3 regions of the Pseudactinotalea sp. Z1748 genome follow, and region 3 is predicted to be linked to each of the others. Evidence: predicted binding sites of a transcription regulator. Region 3 holds the regulator's gene; each other region holds the start of a gene.
The links. Region 3 encodes LexA, which represses DNA repair genes until DNA is damaged. Its sites were predicted from a motif close to TCGAACANNTGTTCGA; they were not measured.
Positions count from the first base shown of each region.

Region 1 (10,093 bases), on a different contig from region 3:
ACACGGTAGCCGGTGAGACCTGGAACCGTTCGCCAACCCGGCGCTGGGACCAGCCGGCCTCAACGACCAGGGCAACCATCCGGGCTCTACCTTCAGGTGTCAGGGGTGCATTACGGTGAGTCACGGAGACCTCCGAACGTTCGATGAAATGGTTGGTACACCCATCGATATCGGAGGTCTCCTTCTAACTCACGGACCGATCACAACGTGTCGAGGAAGTACAGCTAGGGCGGTGCGTTGGGTTTCGGTGAAGAGTCGGTTGCCGCGCCCGAGGTCCAGTGGCTGGGATTGACCGCCGAGGACGAGGGGTACCAGGCCGGAGTTGCAGGCGAGTTGGCGGGCGTGGGCGGCGGAGATCTTCTCCCCGGTATCCAACCCGGCGGCTGCCAGGCGCCCACGCAGAATCTCTTCGTCGAGGGTGATCACGATGGTGGCGGCGGTTTTGGGGCTGAGGTGGTCGGTGGGTAGGTGTTCGATCAGTTCTGCCAGGGCCAGGCCGTGGGCGTTGGCCCAGTCGGTGCGCCGGCCCTGGGCGACCCGGGCCGGATCGGGAAGCCCGGACAGGTCCTCCATCGCGCTATCGCTCGTGCCTGTGTGGTGGTGTGCCTTGGCATCCGGTCCGGTGCCCGGCCTGTGGGCCGGGTCCATGCCCGGACCCGCACTGGAACCTGGGGTGTCATCGCCGGAGTCAGGGGCCTTGCCGGTGGCGGCCTCGGTACCGAAGAGCGCGCCCTCACCCGAGCCCGCGTTGCCAAAGGCGGCGCCCGTGCCCCCTGTGGTGGTGGCGTGGAGGTGGTCCCCCGCACGTGTCCTGCGGGTGCCAGTGGCGTTGCCTGCGGGGCCGTTGGTGCGGCGGGGTGCGGTCATGGTGTGGATGACTTTGCGCAGGAGGTGGCCGTGGAAGACCGGCAAGGTGAAGTGTCCGGTGACCGTGCCATCGTGGTTGTCTCGCAGCGTCAACCGGGTTTGTGCCCGCGCGCGTTCTTCCTCGCCGGCGACTTGGGCCTCTTCGTGGGCGTCGACGGCCTCGCGGTCCTTCTCCAGCGCTTCCAGTTGGCGCCGGGCCCGTTGACGTAACACTGAGGGGGGTAACCTCTTGGCCTGCTCCACCAGGCCTTCTTCGACCCGGCCCCGCTCCGCAGTGGTGAGGTCTTCTGGGAGTCTGTCTCCGGCGCCAACGATGATCTCGGCGTGGTCGGCAGAGATGTCTCCTTCATCCAGGGCCTGTTGGGTCCGGCTGCGATCACGCAGCCGGGTGGCCAGCTTCGTCTCCCGGCTGGTGTCTCTGCCGTCGTCGTTGGTGTGCTTGGCCGCCCAGGAGGCGGTATCGGCATGCCCGGACTTCTGGGCAGTGTTGGCCTTCTCGGCCGCGGCGAGGACTTTGAGTTTGTACGCCCGCACCCGCGATTCGATTCGTTTCAGGTCCCCCAGTAACTGCCCCTGTCCGACCGCGCTCAGCCCGCACGGGTCCAACCTCACCAACCCATCCAGCGCGGCGTGCACCTCCTGGGTCGGGGAGATGTGCGGGAGCGGGTGCACTGCCATGAACTCACCCTAGTTGATACAGACGTTCGAGTCAATGGTTCATGCTAATTCGTGTCACATTGCACGGTTCTAGGTGTCTGAGTCTCGTCCAGGCGCTCCTCGTACGTACGCCTCCGGTCCCATGGCCGGCTCGGCAGTGCCCGAACGTCCATGCACCGACGACCGGGGTTCTCCGCATCGAGTGCACGAGAGTGTCGGTGTGGAGGGTTCGCCGGCCAGGGTCGCACCCGTGGCGTCAAGGACCGACGGGTCGTCGCAGGGCAGGGCGAGCGACCCAGCTGCGCCGCAAACCCGTGGCGTCGAGGACCGGTGGGTGCCTGGAACGGCCAAGGGGGTGCTTCTCGGAGACCGGGACCGCCAGTGCCACCGGCACGGTCGTGGCGTGAGTCAGGAGACGCTAGCGGGTACCTGCGGCGCCCTGCCAGAGCACGTCGAAGGGGGTGTTGGCGTTGAGCCGACCTCGGATTCCTTCAGTGACCATGTCCTTGGCGGTCTGCACCGCATCGCGCACCTCGGCTCCCTTGGCAAGTTCGGCGGTGATGGCCGCCGCCAGGGTGCATCCGGCGCCGGAGACCCGCTCCTGACCTATCTTCGGTGCTGAGTACACGTGGATATCGGTGCCGTCGAAGAGCACGTCCACGGCGTCCGGACCGGGCAGTTCCACCCCGCCCTTGGCCAGCACATAGTCCGGGCCCTGGGCGTGGATGCGGCGGGCTGCCTCGGCCAGGTCATCGACGGTCTCGATGCTGTCCATTCCGGCCAGGGTCGTGGACTCGAACACGTTGGGGGTGACCACGGTGGCGTGGGGGAGGATGTGCTCGCGCAGGGCGTTGTCGGTGTCCAGCGCGGCGCCGGGCTCCTGCCCCTTGCAGATCAGCACCGGGTCCAGCACCACATGGGTGAAGGAGCGTTGCGCGAGCGCCTGGGCGACGACCTCGATGGTGGCGGGGGTGCCCAACATCCCGATCTTGACGACGTCCAGGTCATGGGTGGCGGTAGCGGCCTCGATCTGATCGGCGATGACCTGCGGCTCGATCGGCACGAACCGGTGCGCCCAGTCGTTACCTGGGTCGAAGGACACGATGCAGGTGATGGCGCCGGTGCCGTAGACGCCGAGTTGCTGGAAGGTCTTCAGGTCCGCCTGGATCCCGGCACCACCAGTGGCCTCGGATCCGGCGATCACGAACGCGCGGTTGACCATGTGCTCCTCCGATCTCCTCCCCGGTGGTGCGGTGGCGCCCCGGGGTTGCTCACTGCACGAGATTAACGCTGCCGGGGGTCCGGTCGTAAACCGCAGCCACTGTGGATGTGCACGAGTTCGGGCGGTGTGCGGCAGCAGGTGTCCTGTGGCGGCACGTCGTCTACTGCAGCACGTCGTCTACGGCAGCACGTCCTACTGCAGCAGGTCCAACACGGCCCCCACGATGCTGTCGGTGTCGATGCCGTGGTGGCGGTAGACGTCTTGCAGGTCCCCGGACTGGCCGAAGTTGCTCACCCCGAGGTGGCGGGCCCGCACCCCGTTGACGCCGGCGAGGAAGGCCAGGGTGTGCGGGTGCCCGTCCAGGACGGTCACCATCGGTGCCGAACGCTCCGACGGCAGGATCTGGTCCAGGATCCAACTGGGCTCATCACTTTGCCCGTTGCGGCCCTGTAGGGCCTCGAACAACCGGCTCGGGCTGGTCACGCTGACCAGATCGGCGGCGTACCCCAGGTCTGCCAGCCGCTGCACCGCCGCGATCGTCTCGGGGACCATCGCCCCCATCGCCACGATCGTGGCGTCCGGGGTGCGTGCCGCGCTCGCGGTGCTTGGGCTGCTCGCGGGGTCCGCGGCCCGCCGCAGGTATCCACCGGCAATCACCTGGCGACGACGGCGCTCCCGCGCGGCCGGGTCGGTGGGGATGTCGGCCAGTTTCTGATCCACCGGTTTGGTGGACAGCCGCAGGTACGCCGACTTCCCACCGGGCCGGGCCATCTGGCCCATCGCCGCCAGCAGCATCCACTCCACCTCTTGGACGAAGGCCGGCTCGAAACTGATCAGTTCGGGCTGCTCCAAGCCGATGGAGGGGGTCTTGATGGACTGGTGCGCCCCGCCCTCGGGGGCCAGCGACACCCCGGAGGGCGTGCCGATCAGGATGGACTGACCCCCGGCGTACATCCCGTAGGACCACGGCTCCAGGGCGCGTTCCACGAAAGGGTCATAGACCACCCCGATCGGGAACAGCGGCTCACCCCAACGCTCCCAGGTGGTGCCCAGTTCCCCGATCAGGCTAACCAGGTTCACCTCGGCGATCCCCAATTCGATGTGTTGCCCGCTCGGCGCCTCACGCCAGTGCATGATCGTCTCGGGGTCATCGTTGAACCAGTTTGGCCGGCCCTCGGTGGACCACACGCCCACCTTGTTCAACCACCCGGCGATGTTGGTCGTCGAACTCACATCGGGGCTGGCGGTGACCACCCGGGCAGCCGCCTCGGGGGCGGTGCGGGTCAGGTCCAGCAGCACCCGGCCGAAGGCGGCCTGGGTGGTGGAGGTGCCGGTGCGGGTGCGCCCGAAGTCGGTCGGCACCGGCGGCGGGGCGGAGGCCACGTGCGGCTTGCGGGTCAGGGTCTGTGCCGTCCGGGCGCACACCTGCCCGGCCGCGCTGTCCGGGTCAACCCGGGCCCAGGGCGCCTGCGGGTCCATTCCGAGGCCGGCTGCGAAGTCCTGATACTGCTCATCGGTCAGGATCGCGGAGTGGTTCTGCGGGTGCCCCGCCGTGGGCAGGCCGTTGCCTTTGATGGTGTAGGCGATGATCACGGTGGGCCGGGTGTCGTCGATCTGGGCGTAGGCCTGGCGCAGCGCCCCGTGGTCATGGCCACCGAGGTTGCGGATCGCCCGGAGCAAGGTGTCATCGTCGACGGCGCCGATCAGGTCCGCGATCTCGCCGACACCGGAGCCGGTGCCGGGCAGGCGCTGGCGGAGTTCCTCGATCGGGCAGCGCAGCAGGCGCTGGTACTCGGGGTTGGGCATCTGCAGGATCCGGTCCCGCAAGGCCGTGCCCCCAGGGCGGGCGAACAGGTCCTCCAGCAGGGCGCCGAACGTGACCGTGATGACCTGCCAGCCCACGGCCTCGAACATGCGCGCCAGCCGGCGGGCGGCGATATTGGGCACCACCCGGTCCAGGGACTGGCGGTTCAGGTCCACGATCCACACGATCTCGCCCAGGTCCTGCACGTGAGAGTCCAGCAACGCCTCCCACACCGCACCCTCGTCGAGTTCGGCATCGCCCACCAAGGAGTACTGGCGCCCGCCGGTAGCCCTGCCGGAGAGGCCATCGACGTACCGGCGTGACATCGCCCCCCAGATCGGCGCGGTGGCGCCGATGCCCACCGACCCGGTGGAGTAGTCGATCTGACCGGGGTCCTTGCGCCGGCTGGGGTAACTCTGCAGCCCCCCGAACTGGCGCAGGCTGGTCATCTGCTCCTGCGACACGGTGCCGAGCAGGTAGTTGATGCTGTGCAGCACCGGGGCCGCGTGCGGTTTGACCGAGACCCGATCCTGTGGGCGCAGCTGGTCGAACCACAGGGAGGTCATGATGCTGACCATCGAGGCGCTGGAGGCTTGGTGACCCCCGACTTTCAGGCCTGATTCGGAAGCGCGGACCCGGTTGGCGTGGTGGACCATCGAGGTGGACAGCCACAGCACGCGCTCATCGATGGAGGCCATCACCTCAAGCGGCACCTGTTGCCCTGCGGGCACCTGTGGCTCTGCCGGCAGAGGCGGCGAGGAGGAGGCAGCGGACATCACATGGCCCTTCGATTCGTGGACGGCCCTCGTCCAGGACAGACACTCACGGTGCGCCCGGGTCAGGATCCACTGGGCCCCGGGCGTCGGCGGGCCGGTTTGTGACCTGGCAAGCCAGCAAGCGCACCGTGAGCAGAACGCTTCGTATTCGAACAGTCGGGTCCGGCTGGTGCAACCGACGGATGCGAGGATGAGCAGAATGCTCACGCGCCGCTATTTCGAGGCCGATAAGGATGATCACTTTGGAGAGTTCCAGGACCTATGACCGGATCGATGCGATGCTCCTGCGAGCCCTCATCGACGACCCGGACGCCACCATCAGTGCGCTGTCCCACACCACTCGCCTAGCGCGCAATACCGTGCGTTCGCGGCGGGATCGCTACGCCCAGGACGGCACCTTGCGTTCCTTCGAGCGGCGGATCGATCCGCGGTTCCTGGGGTACCCGCTGAGCGCCTATATCGTGACGAAGGTCACCCAACGGAAGTTGGACAGCGTCGCCGCCACCCTGGCCACCATCGACGAAGTCGTTGAAGTGCATGGGCTCTCGGGCATCACCGACCTGCTGATCCATGTGGTGGCCCGCGACGCCGATGATCTGTACCGGATCGCCGGGCGTATCCTGGACGTCGACGGCGTCAAGCGCACCAGCACCGGCCTGGTGATGCGGGAGATGGTCAAGTACCGCATCGGCCAGCTCGTGGATCCGAACGTGTCGTGACGGCGGCCCGAGTGGGCACCTGAGCGCTGCCAAACGTAGGATCACTGAATTGACATGGCGCGAAGAAGGGTCCTATTTTGACCTGGGTGTCAGCTCGGCACCGGGTAAACATCGGATCTCTGGTGCTGGGTTGACGGCTAACCCGTCGTGAGCCCGGTCTCACACTAGAGCCGAACCTCAAAGGAGACGAGGGCTCATGAGAAGCGCAACGGCGCGGGCAGCAACAGCTGCGATTGCTGCGGCAATGTTCCTCACCGCATGCGGTGGAGGCAACGACGGTGGAGGCGGTGGCGACACCGGGACCTCCGGGGGCGATGGCAGCCTCGAGGCCGACTTGAAGATGGTGGAGAGCCTGACCAACCCGGCCCGGACCCAACTCCTTCGGGGCCTGCTCGATGAATTCGAAGACGAGAACCCCGGGGTGAGCGTGGAACTCATCTCACCCCCTACCGAACAGGCCGACCAGACCCTGCAGCAGATGCTCCAGTCCGGATCGGGAGTCGATGTGCTCGAAGTCCGCGACATCACCGTGGGCCCCTTCGGCAACAACGGCTGGCTGCACGACATGACGGACGAACTGGACGGATGGGACGGTTGGGAGGCGATGACGGACAACGCCGTCGAGAACTCCACCCAGGGCGCGAACGGGGAAACCTTCTACATTCCCTACGGGTTCTACGGGCTGAGCCTGTTCTACCGCGCCGACCTCATCGCCGATGCCGGATTCGACGCGCCCCCGCACAGTTGGGACGAACTCGTCGAACAGGCCAATGCCATCCAGAACCCCGCTGAGAACCGGTACGGATACGCCTTCCGCGGCGGGCAGAACGGCACCTTCCAGCTGGCTGCTGCGATCGAGGCCTACGTCGGCACCGATCTGGACCCCGAGAACTCCTACCTGACCACGAGCGGCGAGACGATCTTCTCCACCCCGCAGGCGCAGGAAGCGGCCGATATGTACCTGACCTTGTTCGAGGAGGGTTCCCCGCCGTCGTCGGTCGCCTGGGGTTACCCGGAGATGGTGGAGGGCTTCACCAACGGCTCCACCGCCTTCCTGCTGCAGGACCCCGAGGTCATCGCCACGGTGTCGGAGTCCTCGCTGGAGGAGGACCAGTGGGACGTCACCCCGCTCCCGGTGGGAGCCAGCGGACACGCCGCCCAGCCCGTGGCAACCGCAGGGTGGGGCGTGGCCTCCTCCAGCGACCACACTGAGGCTGCCGTGGCCCTGGTGCAGTTCCTCTCCGGGGAGGCCTCGACCACCTTCGCCAAGGAGAACTCCATGGTGCCGATCCGCACCGAGGCGAACGAGGACCCGTTCTACTCCTCCGGACCCTGGGAGGCCTACATGACCATGACCCAGGACCCCGACACCTATCTGAACGTGCACGAACCTCGCGGGGTGCAGTGGTGGACCGAGTGGAACCAGAAGGCGGACAACGAACTGCAGAGCTTGCTGCTCGGGGAGATGACCACCGAGGAACTGCTGCAGAGTTGGGACGAGTACTGGACCGAGAAGTTGGCGGATGAGTAGGGAATGACCGCTCCCCCCATCATCCCGGCGAAGCGTCCGCCCACCGCGGGCGCTTCGCCGGGGTCTCGGCGTCGCCCGTTCTCGACGCGCAAGGGCTTGACGATCCTGCTGTTCCTGGCCCCCGCGGCCATCTTCATCGGGGTCTTCACCTACTTCCCCATCCTGAGCGGAAGCCGGATGGCGTTCCAGGAATGGAACCTGTGGGACCTCACCGAGACGCCCTGGGTGGGCCTGGACAACTTCCACGCGATCCTGTCCAACCCGATCTTCTGGACCGTCGCTGGCAACAGCGTCATCTGGGTGGTCGGGTCGATCATCCCGCAGTTGGTGATCGGATTCGGCCTGGCGCTGCTGATGCGCAAGTGGTTCCGGGGCCGCGGCATCTATCAGGCACTGGTGTTCTACCCGTGGGCGGTCTCGGGGTTCCTCATCGGGATCCTGTTCCGCTGGATGTTCAACGCCGAGTTCGGCGTGATCAACGACATGCTGCGCAAGACCGGTCTGACCGAGACCAACATCGCGTGGCTGGCTGATGCGGATCTGGCCCTGATCGCTGTGCTGGTGGCCAACATCTGGTACGGCGTGACGTTCTTCGCGATCATGATCCTGGCAGCGTTGCAGTCGGTGGATGAGTCGATGCTGGAAGCCGCGGAGATTGACGGCGCGGGCAAGGCCCGGACGTTGTTCTCCATCATGATCCCGGCCATTCGGCAGACCTTGCTGCTGACGATCCTGTTGCGGGTGATCTGGATCTTCAACTTCCCCGACATCATCTGGGCGATGACCGGTGGCGGCCCGGCCGGGCACACCCACATCGTGACCACCTGGATGATCGAGTTCACCCAGCAGGGCAACTACGGCGTCGCCTCGGCCCTGGGCTTGATCTGCGTGACGATCCTGCTGATCTTCTCGGTGTTTTATCTTCTGGCCAGTAGGGAGAAGGAATCGTGAACCGCGAGACCACCGCGGGGCGGCGGATCAAGTTCGCCATTCTGGGCATCTGGCTGATCATCACGATCTTCCCGCTCTACTGGATCCTCAACACCGCGCTGAAGCCCGCCGGCGAGATCGCCTCATTCCCGCTGACCTATTGGCCGCGCACGCCCACGCTGGAGAACTTCCAGCGCCTGCTGGAACAGTCCGGGTTCTTCCAGAACATCCTGAACAGTGTGATGGTGGCACTGTCCGCGGCGACGGTGGCCACGTTCATCGCGCTGCTGTCCGGTTACGTCCTGGCCCGGTTCACCTTCCGGTCCAAGGGCGCGGTGATGATCGCGTTCCTGATCACCCAGATGATCCCGGCTTTCATCGCGCTGGGACCGCTGTATTTGATGATGACCAGTTTCGGGCTGACCAACTCCCGGTTCGGGCTGTCCCTGGTCTACATGGCAGTGTGCATCCCCTTCTCCACCATCATGTTGCGCGGCTTCTTCGCCAATGTCCCGGATGCGTTGGAAGAGGCGGCGATGATCGACGGTTGCTCACGTCTGCAGGCGCTGTTCCGGGTGATCGTGCCGGTGCTCACCCCCGGCATCATCGCCACCTTCATCTTCAACTTCGTGAACTCCTGGAACGAGTTGTTCCTGTCCGTCACGTTGATCCACTCCAGTGACAAGGTCACCATCCCCGCGGCGCTGAACGGCTTCATCTCCGGTTTCAACGTCGAGTGGGGTCCGTTGGCCGCCGCGGCGGTGCTGACCATCCTGCCGACGATGGCGATGTTCGCCCTGGCTTCGCGGTGGATCATCCAGGGCCTGACCGCCGGGGCAGTGAAGGGATGACCGAGCGGGCCGCATCCACCGAGCCGACAACCGGGCCCACCGAGCCAACTACGGCCCCCGCACCCGAGCCGCTACTGGTCGACGGCGCACCAGCGGAGACCCTGTGGCCCCTGGATCCTGACCAGCGCCACCTCAACCACGGCTCCTTCGGCGCGGTGCCCAACCGGGTCCTGGAGTACCAGGCGGATCTGCGCGACTCGATGGAGGCTTCACCGATCGGCTGGTTCGGCCAGTTGCCCGATCGGGTGAACGCGGCCCGGGCGCAGATGGCCGATTTGCTGCACCTGCCGGCCGGCGGCACCGTGTTCGTGCCCAACGCCAGTGCGGGGATGAGCGTGGCCTACGCCAGCCTGGCGCTGCCGCGCGGGGCGGACGTGGTCGTCACCAACCATGGTTACGGCGCGGTGGTCCAGGGTGCTCGCCGTGCGGCGGCCCGGGCGGGCGGGACGGTCACCGTCGTCGATGTCCCCCTGGGCGCCAGTGACGACGACGCCGAAACCGCAATCCTGGCAGCGATCGGTTCCCGCACGGCCATGCTGGTGCTGGACCACATCACCTCCGCGACCGCCACCTTGTTCCCGGTGCAGCGGATCTGCCGCCGGGCCCGAGAACTGGGCGTGCTGACGGTGGTAGACGGCGCCCACAGCCCCGGGGTGCTGGCCCAGCCGTGGACGCCGGAGGCCGATGTGTGGGTGGGTAACCTGCACAAGTTCGCCTGCGCCCCGAGGGGCAGCGC
Region 1 covers NZ_JBMPQB010000011.1:826-10,918, forward strand. Annotated here, with positions in the region: partial or broken gene ACO0LU_RS17615 (IS481 family transposase) at 1-124, opposite strand, end outside; gene ACO0LU_RS17620 (DUF222 domain-containing protein) at 190-1,545, opposite strand; gene thiD (bifunctional hydroxymethylpyrimidine kinase/phosphomethylpyrimidine kinase) at 1,943-2,746, opposite strand; gene ACO0LU_RS17630 (transketolase-like TK C-terminal-containing protein) at 2,939-5,248, opposite strand; gene ACO0LU_RS17635 (Lrp/AsnC family transcriptional regulator) at 5,560-6,045, shown strand; gene ACO0LU_RS17640 (ABC transporter substrate-binding protein) at 6,242-7,576, shown strand; gene ACO0LU_RS17645 (carbohydrate ABC transporter permease) at 7,580-8,527, shown strand; gene ACO0LU_RS17650 (carbohydrate ABC transporter permease) at 8,524-9,357, shown strand; gene ACO0LU_RS17655 (aminotransferase class V-fold PLP-dependent enzyme) at 9,354-10,093, shown strand, end outside.
Region 1: the regulator LexA is predicted to act here: its motif matches at 1,560-1,575, upstream of ACO0LU_RS17620 (DUF222 domain-containing protein).

Region 2 (10,093 bases), on a different contig from region 3:
CCTGGAACTGTTCACCGCCGCCACCGATTCCGAGGCACTGGCGGCAGCGATGGGCGCACTCAAGGCCACCGGCATCACCGGGGCGATCCGGCTGGGCATCGACACCGACCTCAACAACCCGGACCGCTACATCGTCATGCTGTCGCAGGCCGGCCTGGGACTGCCCGATGAGTCCTACTACCGCGAGGACACCCACGCACCGGTGCGCAGCGCCTACGTCGCGCACGTGGCCACCATGCTGGAGTTGTCCGGGCTGGTCACCGCCGAGGAGGCCGCCGGTGCCGCCCAGCGCGTGATGGACGTGGAGACACGGCTGGCCGCCGGGCACTGGGATCGGGTCAAGACGCGGGAAGCCCATCTACTGAACAACCCGCGCACCTGGGACCAGATCGTCGAGTCCGCCCCCGGCTTCCCGTGGGAGACATGGCGGACCGCCCTGGGCTTTCCCGAGGATGCCCTTGCCGAGACCATCGTCGGGATGCCGTCCTACCTCACCCACCTGGGCACGGTGTGGGAGGAGACCGATGTCAGTTCCCTGCGGCTGTGGCTGCTGTGGCACGTCGTCTCCAGCCGGGCTCCCTACCTGCCTGCCGCCTTCGTGGAGGAGAACTTCGACTTCTACGGTCGTACCCTCACCGGCGCCGAGGAGCTCCGCGAACGCTGGAAGCGGGGCGTGGCACTGGTCGAGGGCGCTATGGGTGAGGCCGTGGGCAAGGTGTACGTCGAGCGTCACTTCCCGCCCGCGCACAAGGCTGCGATGCAGGAACTGGTCGCGAACCTGATCGAGGCCTACCGACGGTCCATCGCCGAGTTGGACTGGATGAGCGAGGAGACCAAAGCGCGGGCCCTGGAGAAACTGGACGGGTTCACCCCGAAGATCGGCTACCCGGACTCCTGGCGCGACTACGACCGGCTGGAGATCGACCCGACCGACCTGCTCGGCAACGTGCGGCGCGCGCAGCGGTTCGAAACCGATCGCAACACGGCGAAGCTCGGCAAGCCGGTCGACCGCGACGAGTGGTTCATGCCGCCGCAGATGGTCAACGCGTACTACCACCCGACCAGGAACGAGATCGTCTTCCCGGCCGCGATCCTGCAGCCACCGTTCTTCGATCCCGAGGCCGACGTCGCCTGGAACTACGGCGGCATCGGCGCGGTGATCGGCCATGAGATCGGGCACGGATTCGACGACCAGGGCAGCAAGTTCGACGGCACCGGCCGGCTGCGGAACTGGTGGACGGAGCAGGACCGCACCGAGTTCGACAAGCGCACCCGGGCCCTCATCTCCCAGTACGACGAGTTCTCCCCGGCGCAGCTGGACGGCGCCCACCACGTGAACGGGGCCCTGACGGTCGGGGAGAACATCGGTGACCTGGGCGGATTGTCGATCGCGATCAAGGCCTATGAGATTGCGTTGCGCAAGGCGGGCCGCTCCGGTCTCGACGACGCACCGGTGATCAACGGGCTGACCGGGCTGCAGCGGGTGTTCTACTCCTGGGGCCGGATCTGGCAGCAGAAGGCCCGCGATGCCGAAGTCATCCGGCTGCTGTCGATCGACCCGCACTCCCCCAACGAGTTCCGCTGCAACGGCGTGGTACGCAACCTGGACACCTTCGCCCGGGCCTTCGACGTCCAACCCGGGGACGCCCTCTACCTGCCACCCGAGGAGCGGGTGCGGATCTGGTGACCTCCAGCGGTCCGCCAAGTGGCGGGGCCCCTCCTGCGTTGTTATGAAAGGAAGCCCCGCACACAACTAGGAGGACGAGATGAGCACCATCGAAGAGTCCATCGAGGTCGACGTACCGGTCTCTGTCGCGTACAACCAGTGGACCCAGTTCGAGGACTTCCCCCACTTCATGGATGGGGTCGACTCGATCACCCAGATCACCGACACCAAGAACCACTGGGTCGTCACCGTGGGTGGGACCACACGGGAGTTCGACACCGAGATCACCGAGCAGCACCCGGACGAGCGGATCGCCTGGCGCACGGTGGACAGTGAGCCCTACCACGCCGGCGTCGTCACGTTCCACAAACTGAGCGACACCTCCACCCGGGTGATGATCCAGCTCGAGTGGAAGCCGCAGGATGCCAAGGAGAAGGCCGGCGCTGCTGTCGGGGCCGACGACCGTCAGGTCAAGGCCGACGCGAAGCGGTTCAAGGAGTTCATCGAGAAGCGCGGCACCGCCACCGGTAGCTGGCGCGGCGACGTGGACTGACCGGGCACAGCGAGCGAACACCCCGCCCGCGGGCTCACTCGCCGAAGACCCGCACCTGCTCCGCGGGCAGTTTCGCCCACCAGTTCCGGTAGCGGCCGTAGACCACCGGATCGCGCTCGGCGACGAAGTCCGCGAGCGCACCCGCCTCCTGTTCGATGCCGGCCCAGTCCGCCTCGGACAGGGGGCGGAAGGTGGTGACCTCCACGGCACCGTCCACGGCGCGCCAGACCCCTGCCACCTGCCCGTCCACCAGCACAGCCGGCAGCGTGTCGCCGTTGCGGCGGATCACATGCCCGCGGTACTCGGGCGGGATGATGCGTGAGCGGTCGGCGTAGGCCAGCAGCACCGAGTCCCACATCGGCAGCAGTCGTGGCGGGGCGGGCGTGTCCTCCTCGGGCAGTGGCGCGCCCTCCACGTCCAGCAACTCCACCCCGTCCGGGCCCTGGCGCCCGATGAGTTCATCCCTCATCGTCTCGACCACCCGCCGCGCCCGTGTCACCTGGATCAGCGCGTACCGGGCCACGTCATGCACCCGCGCCGGACCGAAGGACTGCAGGTAGCGGCGCACCAGGTGCTGGGCGGCCTCATCCGGATCGGCCGACGACGACGGATGCGGGCTGGCCACGTAGGCCGGCCTGGCACCGAACGACCACGGCCCTCCGGTAGGGGCGTGCACGATCGGGGCGTAGTGGCGTAGCGCCCACCACAGTTGCGGGTGGGCGAGGTCGGCGGTCACCTGCGCCCCGGTGCGGGGCTCGGCGAGCAACTCGCCCAGGCGACCGGCGACATCGTCGGCCATCTGCGGGGTGAGCCCCTCGCCGGTGAACCGTGCATCGCCCAGCCGCGCCCCGCGCAAGGTCGGTTGCATCGCGCGGTGCAGCAACGGGTAGTCCTCGGCGTGCACCGCGTGCAGCGTAATGCGCATCAACGTGGCCTTGACGATGCGGTGCGAGCTGAAGGCGACGTCGAGATCCGCGGGGTCGAAGTCAGCCAACCGGTTCCACAGGGCGAGGTAGGGCGAGGGGGCCGATTGCGATTGGATCGCGGTGATGGCGCGGACTCCCTCGGCCACGTCCAGGGGCGCCCGGCGCAGCAGCAACTGGCGGGCCAGGGTCGCCCGGTTCAGCGTCCGGGCGGTCAGGTGCTTGTCCGGGCGCGCGTGCTCCATACGGGTACGGTAGCGCCGACCACCCACACCCGGGCTGAGCAACGGTGGCGACCCGCGCACCTGCGCTCGCCCGAGCCTCATGGCTTCTGTTGCGGTGACAACGGGCACTGTTAGCGTCGAGAAGTATGCGCTGCGCACTCATGGCCACGGGAGCGGCACTGCTGCTCGCCGGGTGCGCTGCGGGGGATCCGGACACGCCTGCGGATCCGGCCACCACTGCGGAGCCGCAGACCACTGAGGAGCACGCCGACGAGGACCCGGCCGCCGACGAGGACCCGTCCGACGGCGAGGAGTCACCGGGGGCGGAGGATGCCCGCGACGACGAGGCAGCGGTGGCGGAGTTCGAGGCCGTGGAGCACGAGCAGTTCGAGAACCCGTGGGCGCTGGAGTTCCTGCCGGGCACCGACCTGCTGCTCATCACCGAGCGCACCGGCGCCGTGCAGATACGGGATCAGGCCTCCGGAGAGGTCAGGCCGGTCAGCGGCGTGCCCGAGGTTGTCCCCGCAGGGCAAGGCGGCATGCACGACGTCATCGCCGGCCCGGACTTCGAGCAGGACCAGACCATCTACCTCAGTTGGGTGCGGGCCGCCGACGGCGGCAGCCAGGGGGTGGTCGGACGGGCACACCTGGACGCGGACCGCGCCGCCCTTGAGGATCTCGAGGTGATCTGGGAACAGGATCCGGCGTCCGGCAACGGCCACTTCGCGCTGCGGATGGTCGTCCTCGACGACTCGCTCTACATCACCTCCGGGGACCGGCAGGAGTTACAACCGGCCCAGGACATGGGCACCAACCTCGGCACCATCGTGCGCCTGACGTTGGAGGGTGATCCTGCCCCCGGCAACCCCTTCGCCGACGACGGCGGCATCGCGGCGCAGTTCTGGACCACCGGCCACCGCAACCCGCTGGGCATCGACGTGGACGCTCAGGGCAACCTCTGGTCCTCGGAGATGGGGCCGGCAGGCGGCGATGAGCTGAACCTGATCCGCGAGGGGGCCAACTATGGCTGGCCGGAGGTGTCGATGGGTGAGCACTACGACGGCACCGCGATCCCCGATCACGCCGAGGGGGACGGTTTCGAGGCACCGAAGGCCTACTGGGTGCCGGCGATCTCGCCCGGGAACCTGATGATCTACACCGGTGACCTGTTCACCGGGTGGGCCGACAGCGCGCTGCTGGGCGGCCTCTCGGGGGAGAACCTGGTGCGTGTGGAGTTGGACCGCGAGAACGCCGAGCAGGTCGATGAGTGGCAGATGGGCGATCGGATCCGCGCCCTGGCCGAGGCTCCCGATGGCGCGATCTGGCTCGCCACCGACGGTGGCGCGCTGATGGAGTTGCGCCCGGACTAGAGCCGCGGGGAACGCACGAGCGCACCGCCCCGCTCTCTCCGGCTGCCGGCCTCGGTGAGTCGGCTGGCTCCGGTCAGTCGACGAGGCGGGCGACCTCGCCGGTAGCACGGAGGAACGCGTGCGGATCGGGCTCACCCTGCACGGGCGAGAGGATGACCGCGTCGGCACCGGCGTCGGCGAAGCGTCGCACAGCCGCCGCCACGTCGTCGGGCTCGCCCCACACGCCCCGGTTGTCGTCGGTGCCGGCCTCGCCCAGCGCGGCGGCAACCCGCTCCCGGGCGCCGTCGCCGAAGGCGGTGTCGACGTAGGCCACCACCACCGCATCGCCGTCACGTCCGGCGGCGGTGCGCCCGTCGGCAATCAGGCGGGCCCGCTCACCCACCTCGGCGACGGAGAGTCCGGAGACGAGGACCGCACCGTCGGCGACCTCCCCGGTCAGTGCCAGCGTCTTGGGTCCCACGCCTGCGGCGTAGACGGGTGGTGCGGCCTCCAACGGCCACTCGAGCCGCACCTTGTCGAGGGTGACGTAGCGGCCGGCCACGGTCACCTCCTCCCCCGCCAGCAACGACCGCAACACCGTGATGTACTCGCGCATGAGCGTCAGTGGGGAGGCCGCGTGCGCGCCGGCCTGTTTCATCCACGGCAGCACACCGTGGCCCAGGCCGGGGTAGAACCGGCCGGGAAAGGTCCGCTCGATGGTTGCGATCTCCATCGCGGTCACCGCCACGTTGCGCAGCGGGATCGGTGCGATCCCCAGGCCGATCCGCAGGCGCTCGGTCCACGCCAGGGCGGCGGCGACCGAGGCGTAGGCCGACTCACGGAAGCAGTCCTCCCAGAGCCAGAGCTCGGGAACGCCGGCGGCTTCGGCTACCTCGACCGCCCCTCGCAGTGCCTCGGGTGGATTGTGGTGCGGGTTGAATATCGCGCCGACCCGAGTCATCGCACACCCCTCTGCGGGCGCGCCGGCGCGCGCTGGTCGATCTCGGCGTCGGAGGGCTGGGGATTCGTCGAACCGGTCATGATTCGAGTCTCCCACGGGCGCGCCGGGTCCCGAGCGCTCTTTGCCACGCCCTGTATGCACCCGCCCACAGGCCACCACCGCCATTACCTGCACGCAGCCACCGCTACCTATAATCACTCAACAGTGCAATGTGACATGAATCGGAGTAGACTGTTGACTCGAACGTCTGTATCAACTAGTGTGCGTTCATGGCAGTGCACCCGCTCCCGCACATCTCCCCGACCCAGGAGGTGCACGCCGCGCTGGATGGGTTGTCGCGGCTGGACCCCGGCGGGCTCAGCGCTGCCGGGCAGAGCCAGTTGCTGGTGGACCTGAAGCGGATCGAGTCGCGGGTGCGGGCCTACACACTCAAAGTCCTCAACGCGGCGGAGAAGGCCAACACCGCGCGCAAGTCCGGGCATGCCGATACCGCCTCCTGGGCGGCCAAGCACACCAACGACGACGGCCGGGACACCAGCCGCCAGACCAAACTCGCCACCCGCCTGAGCCAGCGCGGCCCCACCCAACGAGCACTCGATGCCGGGGACATCTCCCCCGACCACGCCGAGATCATCGTGGGCGCAGGCGAAAAGCTCCCCAACGGGCTGACCATCACCGAGGCGGCCCGGGTCGAAGAAGACCTGGTCGCCAAGGCCAAGCAGATGCCGCCCTCGGTGCTGCGCCAGCGAGCCCGACGACAGTTGGAAGCCCTGAAGAAGGACCGGGAGAGCATCGACACCCACGAAGAAGGCCAAATCGCCGATGAAGAGCAGCAAGCCCGCGCCCACACCCGCTTGACCATCCGGGACAACCACGACGGCACCGTCACCGGACACTTCACCCTGCCGGTCTTCCACGGCCACCTGCTACGCAAGATCATCCACACCATGACCGCACCACGGCGCACCAACCACGGCACCACCAACGGTACCGGCGGCCCCGTTGGTGCCGGCGGCGGTGGCGCTGGTGGTGCCGGCGGTGGTGGCAGCCACGACGCAAGTGGGCAGGGGCAGGCGCTGTTCGGCACGGACACCACCGGCCCCCACCGCACCGATACCGGCGCGACCGGCCTCGGCGCTCAGGGCAGCAGCACCCACGGCAGCGGCGCGCAGGATCTGTCCGGGCTTCCCGACCCCGCCCGGGTCGCCCAGGCCCGGCGCACCGACTGGGCCAACGCCCACGGCCTGGCCCTGGCAGAACTCATCGAACACCTACCCACCGACCACCTCAGCCCCAAAACCGCAGCCACCATCATCATCACCCTCGACGAACAAGTCCTCCGCGGACGCATCGCAGCCGCCGGACTGGACACCGGGGAGAAGATCTCCGCCGCCCACGCCCGCCAACTCGCCTGCAACTCCGGCCTAGTACCCCTCGTCCTCGGCGGTCAATCCCAACCACTGGACCTCGGGCGCGGCAACCGGCTCTTCACCGAAACCCAACGCACCGCCCTGACGGTTCGACACACCACCTGCGCGGCCGATGGATGCGCCCGGCCCTACTCCTGGTGCGAGTTGCACCACGCCACCCCCTGGGAGAACGGCGGACCCACCGACCTCGACAACGCCGTCCCCCTATGCCACCGCCACCATCGAATGGCGCACGACCATAAGTACCATCAGCGCCGAACATCCACCGGGACATACACCTTCACCATGCGCCACTAGCGGCATCCCCGCGCCCAGTGGCAGATCATGTTCAACTCACCAGGGCTAGCCGGGCGCGGGTGTGGTCTCGCTCGGCGCCGTCGGGACAGGCGTCGATCGCCTCAAGGTAGGCCTGACGAGCGGCCTCGGCCTGTCCGCCGCGGTGCAGCAACTCGGCGCGCACGAGCGCCACACGATGGTGCCCGGGCAGTTCGTCGGCGGCGGCGCGCAGAATAGCAAGTCCGGCCATCGCCCCCGCTGCCTCGCCCACGGCGACAGCACGGTTGAGCCGCACGATCGGTGATCCGGCGAGCGCCTCCAGACGGGTGTAGGCGCGCACGATTCCCGCCCAGTCGGTGTCAGCAGCGCGGGTGGCCGTCGCGTGGAAGGCCGCGATCAGGGCCTGCAAGCGCAACTCTTCCGCGAGGCCATCGGTCGGGGACAGGGCGGTGAGCCGGTCCAAGCCCGCCGCGATCTCGGCACCGCGCCACCGGGACCGGTCCTGATCAGCCAGGCGCACCAGAGCACCCTCCGGACTGACCCGCGCATCGCGGCGGGCGTGCTGGAACCGCAGAAGCGCGACCAGGGCTTCCAGCACCGGACGGCCGGGCATCAGGTCAGTAGCCAAACCGGCGAGCCGTACCGCCTCCCCTGCCTGCTGCGCACGGACAACGTCGTGGCCTCCTCCGGGCGCATATCCGGCGGTGAACGCCAGGTAGATCGCCCGGGCCACGTCATCAAGCCGGTCCGGCCAGGCGTTTCGGTCGGGGATCGAGAACGGGATTCCGCTTCCGGCCAGGCGCTTCTTCGCGCGGGTCAGCCGTGCCGCCATCGTGGCTGCCGGCACCAGGAACAACCGTGCGATGTCGGCAGTGGGCACACCAAGGACGAACCGGAGCGCGAGCGCCGGACGGACCTCCTCGGCCAGTGCTGGGTGGGTAGCCATGAACAGCAGCGGCAGGCGCTCATCGCCGCCCGAAGCGACTCCGGCCGGCGACGTAACCCCGCCCGGAGCGGCCGCATCCTCCGGGCCGGCTGCACGTCGTCGTCCGCTATCAGGTGGGCTTTGCTCCGGAGGGTGCGCTCATGCCGCAAGGCATCGAGCACCCGGCGATGGGCGGCGGTGCGGAGCCGCCCGGGCGGGTTGTGCGGCACGCCGGTTGTGGGCCACTGGGCGGCGGCCTGGGCGAAGGCCTCTGCGAGCGCGTCCTCGACGAGGTCGGCGCGATTGAATCGCGCCATCAGGTGGCCCAGCAGCAGGCCCCAATGGCTGTGCCAGAGTTCGTCGAGGACGCGCTGCGGCACGGGTCAGTACGGGTCCACGACCGGTGAGATCTGGATGTCATACGGTGGGAGGTGGCCGAGCAGTTCCACCAGGACGTCCAGGTCCGGTGCCTCGATCAGGTAGAACCCGCCCAAGCCCTCCAGGGCCTCGGCATAGGGGCCCTCGGTGAGCGTGACGGCACCGGCTCGGGTGCGCATCACCGTGGCGTCGGACTGGCCGTCGGAGAGGGCCTCCCCGGCGAGGATTTCCACGCCCTGGCGAGCGCCGCACGCCTCGTCGAACTCGCCGAACCTGCCCATCAACGCGCCTTGCTCCTCCGGGCTCAAGGTGTCCCACGCGGGCACGTCACCGTCGCCGATCAGCATCACGAGGTACTTCATCATTGTTCCTTTCGATGGTGGCGGCGATGGTGCCGTCACCATCATGTCGCGCGAGGACAGCAGAAATCGACAGTCCGGCAAAGATTCGCGGCCGCCCCCGCGGGGCAGTTCCGGCGTCTGTATCCCCCGCCGCTGTAGCACGTGCACCGGGACCCGGGACGCACACGAGGTCGCGTGCGAGCCGGGTGGGGACCGGCGGAGGCGGGCGGCTCAGCGCTCCGCAGCCACCAATTCCCGTACCGCCGGGGCAACCTCGTGAGCGAACGTCTCGGTGGTGGCCGAATCATCTGAAGCCAGGAAGTACCCGGTAATGCCGTGGCTCAGGGTCATCTCGGCCAGTTCCTTGGCCCACTGATCCGGCGGACCCTGCAGGAATCCGCCCGACTGGGTGGCGAACCTGCCCCCGATGTTCAAGAACCTCCGGACCGCTGCCGGTTCGCGCCCGGCTGCGGCGGCGCCGTCGTCGATGTTCTCGTTCATCCGGACCAGATCATCGGTGCCGTTCTTGAGGTATTGCCACGAGGGGATCCATCCGTCGGCCACCCGGCCGGTCATCCGCAGGATCCGTGGGCCGTACGCCCCGATCCAGATGCCCACGTCATGGGCGGGGGCGGGGCCACGCTTGGCGCCATCGACCTGGTAGTGCTTGCCCTCGACCACGAAACGCCCGCGTTCGGAGGTGTTCCAGATGCCGCGGATGATCTCGATGGCCTCCTCCAGGGCCTCGATGGACTCCCCTGGGCTTCGTCGTGGGCCGCCCATGGCCTCGATCGCGTCCCAGAACCCGCCGGCACCCAGACCCAGTTCGATCCGGCCACCGGAGAGTTGGTCCAGGGTCGCGATTGCCCGGGCCAGGACCGCCGGCGGACGCAGCGGCAGGTTCGTCACGTTCGCCGTCAGCCGCACCCGTTCGGTCTTGGCCGCCGCGTAGGCGAGCAGCGTGGAGGTGTCGTGGAATCGACCCTGGTAGGGGTGGTCCTGGAAACTCACCAGGTCCAACCCCGCGCGGTCGGCCACGATCGCTTGCTCCACCGGATGCTGGGGCG
Region 2 covers NZ_JBMPQB010000001.1:65,559-75,651, reverse strand. Annotated here, with positions in the region: gene ACO0LU_RS00340 (M13 family metallopeptidase) at 1-1,687, shown strand, start outside; gene ACO0LU_RS00335 (SRPBCC family protein) at 1,767-2,219, shown strand; gene ACO0LU_RS00330 (winged helix DNA-binding domain-containing protein) at 2,254-3,387, opposite strand; gene ACO0LU_RS00325 (PQQ-dependent sugar dehydrogenase) at 3,513-4,736, shown strand; gene ACO0LU_RS00320 (LLM class flavin-dependent oxidoreductase) at 4,810-5,676, opposite strand; gene ACO0LU_RS00315 (HNH endonuclease signature motif containing protein) at 5,946-7,403, shown strand; gene ACO0LU_RS00310 (RNA polymerase sigma factor) at 7,435-8,328, opposite strand; gene ACO0LU_RS00305 (hypothetical protein) at 8,469-8,714, shown strand; gene ACO0LU_RS00300 (YciI family protein) at 8,691-9,047, opposite strand; gene ACO0LU_RS00295 (LLM class flavin-dependent oxidoreductase) at 9,258-10,093, opposite strand, start outside.
Region 2: the regulator LexA is predicted to act here: its motif matches at 5,916-5,931, upstream of ACO0LU_RS00315 (HNH endonuclease signature motif containing protein).

Region 3 (10,093 bases):
CATCCGCTCCGACCTGGGCGGGGTTTTGGTGGTCCAGGGCGGCCCGGGCACCGGCAAGACCGCTGTGGCCCTGCACCGGGCGGCCTATCTGCTGTACTCCCACCGGGAACGCCTGGAACGCTCCGGCGTGCTGCTCATCGGCCCGAGCCGGGTGTTCCTGCGCTATATCGAACAGGTGCTGCCAGCCCTGGGCGAGACCGGGGTGGTCTCCTCGACGCTGGGTGATCTGATTCCTGGGATCAGCGCCACCGCCATCGAGGAACCGCGGGTCGCCAGGATCAAGGGGCGCCGCGCCTGGGCAGGGATCATCTCCCGGGCGGTCAGGGCCAAGCAGCGGGTGCTGGGGCCCCAGGAACTCAAGGTGGGATCGGTGGTGCTGCAGTTGCGACCGGATGAGGTGCGGGAGGCTCAGGCCCGCGCCCGACGGTCCGGGCACCCGCACAACCGGGCCCGGGTCACGTTCGTCCGCGCGATGCTGACCTCACTGGCTACCCAGTACCTGGAGCAGATCGGCGGCGCCGGGGAGGAACCGGCCGAGGTGGTCGAGGAGATCCGCAGTGCCCGGGACGTGCGGGTGGCGTTGAACCTGTGCTGGCTGCCACTGACGGCTACCGGCCTGGTGGCCGAGTTGTTCGCCAAACCCCACAAACTCGAAGCTGTGGCCGGACGGATGCCGGCGGCCGACCGCGAGGTGCTGGTGCGGCCGGTCGGGTCGGAGTGGACGACGGCGGACATCCCCCTGATCGACGAGGCCGCCGAACTCATCGGTTCCGATGACGAGACCGAGCGCGCCCAGGCGCGCATGGAGGCCGCGCGCCGGGAGCAGGAGGTCGCCTACGCCCGGGAGGTTCTCGCCTCGGTCGGCAGCAGTGACGATCCCGTCGCTGCCCGCGATCTGGTGTCGGCGGAGACCTTCGCTGGACGGTTCGCTGAGGCGGGGCCACGGTTGACCACCGCCGAACGCGCCTACCGGGACCGGTCCTGGACCTACGGGCACGTCGTGGTCGATGAGGCACAGGAGCTCTCGGAGATGGCCTGGCGGGCCCTGCTGCGACGCTGCCCCAGCCGGTCGATGACGGTGGTCGGCGACGTCGCACAGACCTCCTCCCCCGCAGGTACCCGCGAGTGGTCCCAGCGCTTGGACACGATGCTCCGCCGGGACTGGCGGGTCGCCGAACTGACTGTGAACTACCGCACGCCGGCCGCGGTGATGCGGGCGGCCCGGGCTGCTGTGACCGCCGCCGATCCCAAGCACCCGCCCGCACCCCTGCAATCGGCCCGCGAGGTCCCCGACGCACTGGTCCTGACCGCAGCGAACAGCCTCGGTGAGACCGTGGCAGCGGTGCTGGAGGACGAAGTGGCCGCCGTGGGCGAGGGCACCGTGGCCGTCATCACCGCGGCAGCCCGCCAGGATGAACTGAGCAGGGTGCTGGACATCCCGGCCGGCCCGGTGGACCTGACCGCTCAAGTGGTGCTGCTGGATCCGTCCGGGGCCAAGGGACTGGAGTTCGATCGAGTGATCGTGGCCGAGCCCGGGGCGATCCTGGCCGAGGGCGAGCCCGCGGATCTCTACGTGGCGATGACGCGGCCCACCCAGCGTCTGCACGTGGTGCACGCCGAGGAACTGCCGCCCGGTTTCGCAGCCGCAATGGACCAGCCGATGTCCGACAGATGAGACGCCTGGCTACCGGCGAGGAAGAAGAAGGACGATGAGCACTGTGGTCAAGGCACTGCTCCTGGAGAACATCCATCCCCTGGCACTCGATCTACTCGAGGGATCCGGCGCGGACGTCTCCACCGTGCCCGGTTCCCTGGACGAGGACGAACTGATCGAGGCCCTGGCAGGTGTGTCCGTCCTGGGCATTCGGTCCAAGACCAACGTCACCGAACGCGTCCTGTCGCGGAGTCCGGACCTACAGGCGATCGGTGCCTTCTGCATCGGCACCAACCAGATCGATCTGGATGCCGCCGTCCACCACGGGGTGGCCGCCTTCAACGCCCCGTTCTCCAACACCCGCTCGGTCGTGGAACTGGCCCTGGCCGAGATCATCGCGCTCACCAGGCGGTTGACCGAGAAGGACAAGTCACTGCACGCGGGCCTGTGGGACAAGTCCGCCAACGGTGCGCACGAGGTGCGTGGGCGCACCCTGGGCATCGTGGGGTACGGCAACATCGGCACCCAGCTCTCCGTCGTCGCCGAGGCCCTGGGGATGCGGGTGGTCTTCTACGACAGCGCCGAGAAACTCGCCCTCGGCAACGCCCGCCGCATGCCGGACCTGGATTCCCTGCTGGAGGTCTCCGATGTGGTCACCCTGCATGTCGACGGCCGGGCCGGTAACGCCGGGATGTTCGGGCCGGCGCAGTTCGCCAGGATGAAGCACGGTGCCATCTTCCTCAACCTCTCCCGCGGGTTCCTGGTGGACTATGCCCACCTGCGCGATGCGATCAGGGCCGGGGATCTGGCCGGCGCCGCGGTGGATGTCTTCCCCGACGAGCCCAAGCGCAACGGCGACCCGTTCGAATCCGAACTGCGTGGGCTGCCCAACGTGATCCTGACCCCGCACGTGGGCGGCTCCACCGAGGAGGCGCAGCAGGACATCGGGGTGTTCGTGGCCGGAAAACTCCGCGACTACATGCGCTCGGGCTCCACAGCCCTGAGCGTGAACCTGCCCAGGCTCACGTTGGACACGCCCGGGCCGGGTCGCCAGCGCATCGCCCACCTGCACCGGAACGTGCCCGGCGTGCTGGCCGCGGTGAACCAGGCGTTGTCCTCCGGTGGGGCGAACATCGATTCCCAGATGCTCGCCACCACCGGTGACGTGGGTTACTCGGTGACCGACATCAGCGGCACCCTGCCGCGGCAGGCAAGGGACCACCTTCGTGAGATCGAGGGCACCATCAGTGTCCGCGAACTCAACGGGTCGGTCTAGGCACCCTTCGGACCGGGCACCGAGCGAGGAACTCAGCCGGTCTTACGCGGCCGGAACGTCCGTTTGGGCTCGCCGACCACCTCCGGCCCGTGCACCGACCCGGTGTTCCGGACTCCATCTGCGGTGGGGTGCTCACCCGCGTTCTTGCGATCGAGCGCCTCGCGCATCTTCGCCTTGGCATCGGCCATCAGCCGATCGGGGCTTTCGGATCCGTTCTTCTTCGATGACATCAACAGTCCTCCCTGAACTCACCACGGACCGGGACCTCGTCCCGGGGTGGCTCATCCGCAACCTTGCCGGGTCCGGCGCGAACACGCCAGCGGATAAACCCCCGGCCATGCAACCTCAGGCGTACTGCTCCGAGGCAGGATTGCGGTCCAACTTCAACGCGGTGATCGCAGCCTCGAAGTCCTCGAGGGAGGTGAAGTTCTGGTAGACGCTGGCAAAGCGCAGGTACGCCACCTCGTCCAGCGCCCGCAGCGGCCCCAGCGTCGCCAAACCGACCTCGTGGGAGTCGATCTCGGCCACGCCGGTGGCGCGGATGGACTCCTCCACCTGCTGGGCCAGCAGCGCCAGGTCATCGGCGGAGACCGGGCGACCCTGACACGCCTTGCTCACCCCGGCCACGACCTTCTCCCGGCTGAACGGCTCCATCGCCCCCGATCGCTTGATCACCGTGAGGCTGGTGCTCTCCACCGTGGTGAAGCGGCGCGAGCACTCGGGACAGTGCCGCCGGCGGCGGATACTGCCGCCATCGTCGGCGGTGCGGGAGTCCACCACCCGCGAGTCGGGGTTACGGCAGTACGGGCAATGCATCGGCGCGTCCCTTCCCGGCTTGGTGACGGCGTGCTCGGTGCACACACAATGCCACATATGGCTACCGGTGTGGGACGTCGCCCTCCAGCGGGTTCCTCAGCCCTACGGGACGCTCAACTCCTGGCCGGCGTGCACGGTGGAGTGCTCCAGCCCGTTCATGCCGCGGATGGTCTCCACCACCTGGCGCAGGTCCTGCCCCGGATCGGCGATCTCACTCGCGATCACCCACAGGCTCTCGCCCGGCTGGACCACCACGGTGGAGACCTCGGCCGGCGTCTGCGCATCCGGGGCCAGCAGGGTGCCGAGCCCACCGCCCACGGCGATCGCCAGCGCGAAGCCAAGCGCGACCAGTACCCGCCGTCCGCGGGTGGTCAGCCGCAGGGGGGCGTGTTCGCGCGCCCTGGCCGGGCGAACCGGTGCAGCCGGGCGAACCGGTGCCGCCGGGCGAACCGGTGCTGCCACCAGGGGCGTCACGGGACGGGTCCGGCCGACCGAGCCCTCGGTCCGCTGGGGTACGAGGGCACTCAGCCCGTCGCGCTGCGGCGCAGCCTTCGGGGCCTCCGGGGCCGAAGCCGCTCCGGGTGCCGAGGAGACTGCGGGAACCACGCTGAGGTGACAGGTCGAGTTACGTGCAGGTCCGGCGTGCCCGCAGGGGCGCGTCCGCGACCGCCGCAGGGCTGCCCGCCGGGTCGAGGTGCTGGGGTGGATCGCCAGTGCACTCATCGGATTACTCCTCGGGCCACGTCCGGGACTGGCAACCGGCCGATCCTCGAACTGATGTTCTGCGAACACATGTATGGACAGTAACACAGCCGTTCGATAGAGTCGACACGCCAGTCGAACAGATGTTTCCTGTTCGGCGCCGTAACGCCTAGGCTTGGGAACGTCATGGGGAACACCCCACCACCGACCCCTGACATCGCGGTGACGGGACCATGGCAGAGCCGCTCGCAACCGCACCGAACCGCAGGAGGACACGATGGCCGAGGGACCCAAGGACGCCAGCCAGCAGCACCCGGACCAGACCGGCCACTCCCCCGGTCTGACCGCCCGGCAACAGCGGATCATGGACTCGATCCGCACCAATATCGAGACCAAGGGGTACCCGCCGACGATGCGCGAGATCGGCACCGCCGTGGGCCTGGCCAGCCCGTCATCGGTGAAGTACCAGCTCCAGGTCCTGGAGGAGAAGGGGTACCTGCGCCGGGACCCGATCTCCACCCGCGCGATCGAGATCCTGGATCCCCACGGCACGGCTCCGGCGCAAGAGAGCCCGGCACCGGCTTCGGCCCGCGGCCCGAAACAGTTCTTCAGCACCGACTCCGAGGAGCAGGTGGACGCCTCGCCCAGTTACGTCCCGGTGGTCGGGCGGATCGCAGCGGGCGGCCCGGTGCTGGCCGAGCAGTCGGTGGAGGACGTCTTTCCGCTGCCGCGCCAATTGGTCGGCGACGGCGACCTGTTCCTGCTCAAGGTCACCGGCGACTCGATGATCGACGCCGCGATCTGCGACGGCGACTTCGTCGTGGTGCGTCAGCAGCCGGTGGCCGAGAACGGTGAGATCGTCGCGGCGATGATCGACGGTGAGGCCACGGTCAAGACGCTCAAGCGCACCGAGGGCGAGGTCTGGCTGATGCCGGCCAACTCCGCCTACTCCCCGATCGAGGGATCCGACGCCCAGATCCTGGGCCGGGTGGTCAGCGTCCTGCGCTCGGTGTGACCCGCCCGTCCGGTCCGATCCGCAGGCACACCTCGTCGTCGTAGGTGCGTCGCTCGATCCGAAGCACCCGGTAGTGCGAGTCCAGGACCGGGAAGGCGTGGATCGGCTGCAGCGTCAACCGGGCTCCGGTCCCGGTGCGCTCGAGATTGATGTCCAGGTAGCCGTAGTGCTTGCCACCCTCACGCAGCACCGGGTTGCCGTCGCCGGCCACCTCCCAGCGCTCCGGAGCGTCCTGGTCGGCCGTCCAGGCCCGGTGCGGGTTGTACCGCAGGAGCTCCCCATCACCCCCTCGCAGTTCGCCACCCAGGCTGTCCCCGGCCACACCGACGTCGTAGTAGAGCACCCCGGGTGAGCCTTCGTCGCCGTCGGGCACTACCGAGCGCTCGAACAGTTCACTGTGCCCGCAGAGCACCGCGGCCACGCCGAATTCACTGAACATCCGATGGAACCTGCGCATCGGGGTCCCGCCCTGGCCGGTAGAGAACTCGTGATCCATCGGTAGGCCGTGCGCGCCGCTGGAGTAGGGCACGTGGTGGAACTGGACCAGGATGATCCGGCCCTGCGCCCGGGCGTCGGCCAGATTCTCCTCGGCCCAGCGCCACTGCGGCCTGCCGGGGGCGATGTCGTTCAGGTCCGTGCCACCGGCGGCGGTGTACTCCGCTGCGGTGAAGTGGTCCTGGGTATCGGCGCCCGGGCCTCGGTAGGCCCGTCCGGTGAGGGGCTGGGCGTACCGGGACCGATGGTCGTCGGGCTCGCCGTTCGAGGAGTCCAGCGTCAGGATCGTGAGTGGTCCGTGGTCGAGGCGGTAGTAGCCCCGGCCCCTCGCCCCGTCCGGGCCCGGGAAGTGGGCGTGGTACTTGGCCCGGGCCCGCACCACCGGGGAACGGTCCGACGGCGTGCCGTACCGGCCGTTGCGGGCGCCGAAGTTCTCCCAGTTTCCCAGCGCAGGCAGGAGCGGTGCCCGCGAGAGCAGGCCCGAGGGGGCGTTGATCGTGAAGAACTCATCCCAGGCGGGCTGGTAGCCCCCGCCGCCGACCAGGTCACCGGGATGCAGGATCAGGTCCGCCTCCTCCTGGGCGATCATGCTCACCACCGCCCGGTAGCCCTCCGTCTTGGTGAGCGGGTAGCGCAGGACGGGCCGGCCGGCGGTGTGCTCCGCCACGCCGAAGACCTCCCGCCACAAGCCGTGCGGGTCGGGGCGGGACTCCCCGCCGGGGCCGGCCGGCCAGGAGCGATGCGTCACCCGCCCGGCCGGTGCGGTCTCGGAGTCCGAGAGCGCCACCAGGTGAATCTGCTGCCAGGACCCGTCGGTGGGAGCGGTGCGGAAGGCGGCACGGTGCTGCTCGCCGTCCTGGGTGACCGTGTAGGCGTACCGCGTGTGTGGCCGCAATCCGGTCAGGACGACGACGTGGCGGACGTTCCCGTCCGGGTACAGCCAGGAGCCGGGCGCCAGACCCTCGATGAGTTCGGTGCGCTCGGCCTCGGTAGGGCTCAACACGTCGAGGGCCTCGGGCCGGGACGTGACCGGCCCGGGCGCGCCCGGTCCGGTCACAACGACTTCTCCGGGTTCATCGGTGTGGGAGAACCAGATGATCGTCATGCCGGTGCTGCTCGGTGCGTGCAGGTAGGGCCGGACGCGGAAACCGAACGTCATGCCGGTGCCTCCCCACCACCGGACAGCCTGCGCAGCGCGGCCCGGACCAGGTCACCGTCGGTGGTGGGCCACAGCGGCGGGAGCGACTTGGCCAGGAAACTGCCGTAGCGCGCCGTTCGCAGCCGGGGGTCGAGCACAGCCACCACGCCACGATCGGCCACCCCACGCACCAGCCGGCCCGCGCCCTGGGCCAACAGCAGAGCCGCGTGGCTGGCAGCCACCGCCATGAAGCCGTTGCCACCTCCGGCAGCCACCACCTCCTGGCGCGCCTGGCGGATCGGGTCATCGGGGCGCGGGAACGGGATCCGGTCGATGACCACCAGCTGGCAGGCCTCCCCCGGCACGTCGACGCCCTGCCACAGCGACAATGTGCCGAACAGGGAGGTGGCGGGTTCGGCGGAGAACCGGCGCACCAGGGCCGGAATCGAGTCCTCGCCCTGTAACAAGATCTCGGTGTCCAGCCGCTCCCGCAGCGCCTCGGCCGCAGCCTGCGCACCGCGCCGGGAGGAGAACAGCCCGAGGGTGCGCCCGCCGGCGGCCTCGATCAGTCCGGCGAGTTCGTCCAGGGCCTCCTGGGCCGTGCCGTCGCGGCCCGGCGGCGGCAGGTGCGAGGCCACGTAGAGGATGCCCTGCTTGCCATAGTCGAACGGGGAGGACACCTGCACGGCCCGGTGGGGCCCGAAGCCCATCCCGACGCTGCGCACGGCGTGGTCGAAGGTACCACCGAGGGCGAGGGTGGCCGAGGTGAGCACTGCGGCCCGCTCGGCGAAGAGTTCGGAGGCGATCGGGCCGGCCACGTCCAGCGGTGCGATCTTCAGCCGCGAACCCTCCCCCGGTGCGCGCCCGCGCTCGCACCAGAGCACGTCGATCCGCTCCGCCACACTGTCGGAGAGCAGGCGGTCGGCGATCTCGAACAGCACTAGCAGCGCCGACGTCGCCATGGCTCGGCCACCGGCTTCCTCGGCCTTGCCCTGGCCCTGGGTCTGCTCGGTGCGCACCGCCGTCATCGCCTCCCGGCACGCCTCGGCGATGGAGCGCACCGTGGGCACCAGTTCGGCCGGCAGGCCCTGGGGCAGGCGGCCCTCGGGCACCAGACCAAGGTTGGTGCGCAGATGGGTGGCGGCATCCTCCAGGGCGGACAGCGCGATCCCGGCGTGGCGGCGGGCCAGCCGGGCGGTGCGTTCCACGGACGCGGCGGACAACTCCACCGTGGCCTGGGCGGTGACCCGGTCGGCGAGTTCATGCGCCTCGTCCACGATGAGCACCTGGTGTTCGGGCAGCACCTTCGGGGAACCCGAGGCGGCGATCCCCAGCATCGCGTGGTTGGTCACCACCAGGTCCGCCTCACGGGCGGCGCGGCGGGCGTGTTCGGGGAAGCAGTCGGTCAGCAGCGGGCAGCGTTGCCCCAGGCACTCCAGGGAGGTGAGAGAGACCTGCCGCCAGGCCCGGTCGCTGACCCCGGGCACCAGATCGTCGCGGTCCCCGGTGCTGGTCTCCTCGGCCCACCTGCGCAACAACAGCACCTGTCCGCCCAAGGAGTCGTCCTGTCCCTCGGGGTGCTCCTCCGCGGCCGAGGGGGCCGCGGCTGCGGCATCGAAGAGGGTGCCCTCATCGTCGGACGGGTAGCCGCCGGCCACCTTGTGCAGGCACAGGTAGTTGTGCCAGCCCTTCAGCAGCGCCACCTGGGGCTCCCTGGGCAGGTGCCGCCGTAGGGACTCCGCGGCAAGCGGCAGGTCGTGCCCGAGCACCTGGCGCTGCAGGGCCAGGGTGGCGGTGGAGATGATGGTCCGTTCGTCATTGCTGACCGCGTGCAGCAGGGCCGGGATCAGGTACGCCAACGACTTGCCGGTGCCGGTGCCGGCCTGGACGAGGAGGTGCTCGGCGCCAGCCAGCGCGGCGGCCACCTCGGTGGCCATCTGGTGCTGGCCCTCCCGGCGGGCGCCGCCCATCGCGGCGATGACCTCATCGAGCACGGTATCCAGGTGCGATGGCGGATCGGGACGGCTCACGTCGTCGTCGGTTGGAACAGTACCGCCCGCGTCGCGGCCGGCGTCGTCGGGGCTCATCCGCCGACGGCAGCATCCAGGTCTGCCGCCAGCGCCCCGTCGACCCGTGCGTGCAGCCGGGTCCCGTCCTCGGTGTGTTCGGTACTGATCACCTCTCCGGCCACGTGGGCCCGGTGCACCAGATCGCCGCGCTCATAGGGCACCACCACGTCCACCTCCACCGCCGGGCGGGGAAGTTCGGCGGCGATGTGTTCGCGCAGTTCCCCGATGCCCGCGCCGGTGCGCGCGGAGACGGCGACGGCGCCCGGCTCGCGGGTGCGTAGCGCGGCGATGGTCTCGGCATCGGCAAGGTCGGCCTTGTTCAGCGCTACGAGTTCGGGGATCTCCGAACTGCCCTCGATCTCCCGCAGCACGTCGCGCACCGCGGCGATCTGACCGGCGGGATCGGGGTGGGAAGCGTCCACCACGTGCACGATCACGTCGGCCTCGGCAACCTCCTCCAGCGTGGAGCGGAAAGCCTCGACGAGCTGGGTGGGCAGGCTCCGCACGAACCCGACGGTGTCGGCCAGGGTGTAGGTGCGCCCGTCCGGGGTCTCGGTGCGCCGCACGGTGGGGTCCAGGGTGGCGAACAACTGGTTCTGCACCAGCACACCCGCGTCCGTGAGGCGGTTCAGCAACGAGGACTTGCCGGCGTTGGTGTACCCCACGATCGCCACCGAGGGCACCGCACCGGCACGGCGGGAGCGGCGCCGCCCGGCCCGGGCCGGGGCCATCTGGGCGATCTGCCGCCGCAGCCGGGCCATCCGGGTGCGGATCCGCCGACGGTCCAACTCGATCTGGGTCTCCCCGGGTCCGCGCGAGCCGATACCGGCGCCCCCGGCCGTCTGCCCACCGGCCTGCCGGGACATTGACTCACCCCACCCGCGCAGGCGCGGCAGCAGGTACTCCAGTTGGGCCAGTTCCACCTGCG
Region 3 covers NZ_JBMPQB010000004.1:158,363-168,455, reverse strand. Annotated here, with positions in the region: gene ACO0LU_RS10805 (HelD family protein) at 1-1,675, shown strand, start outside; gene serA (phosphoglycerate dehydrogenase) at 1,719-2,930, shown strand; gene ACO0LU_RS10795 (DUF5302 domain-containing protein) at 2,963-3,160, opposite strand; gene nrdR (transcriptional regulator NrdR) at 3,276-3,746, opposite strand; gene ACO0LU_RS10785 (LysM peptidoglycan-binding domain-containing protein) at 3,849-4,352, opposite strand; gene lexA (transcriptional repressor LexA) at 4,726-5,463, shown strand; gene ACO0LU_RS10775 (metallophosphoesterase family protein) at 5,441-7,117, opposite strand; gene ACO0LU_RS10770 (ATP-dependent DNA helicase) at 7,114-9,183, opposite strand; gene hflX (GTPase HflX) at 9,180-10,093, opposite strand, start outside.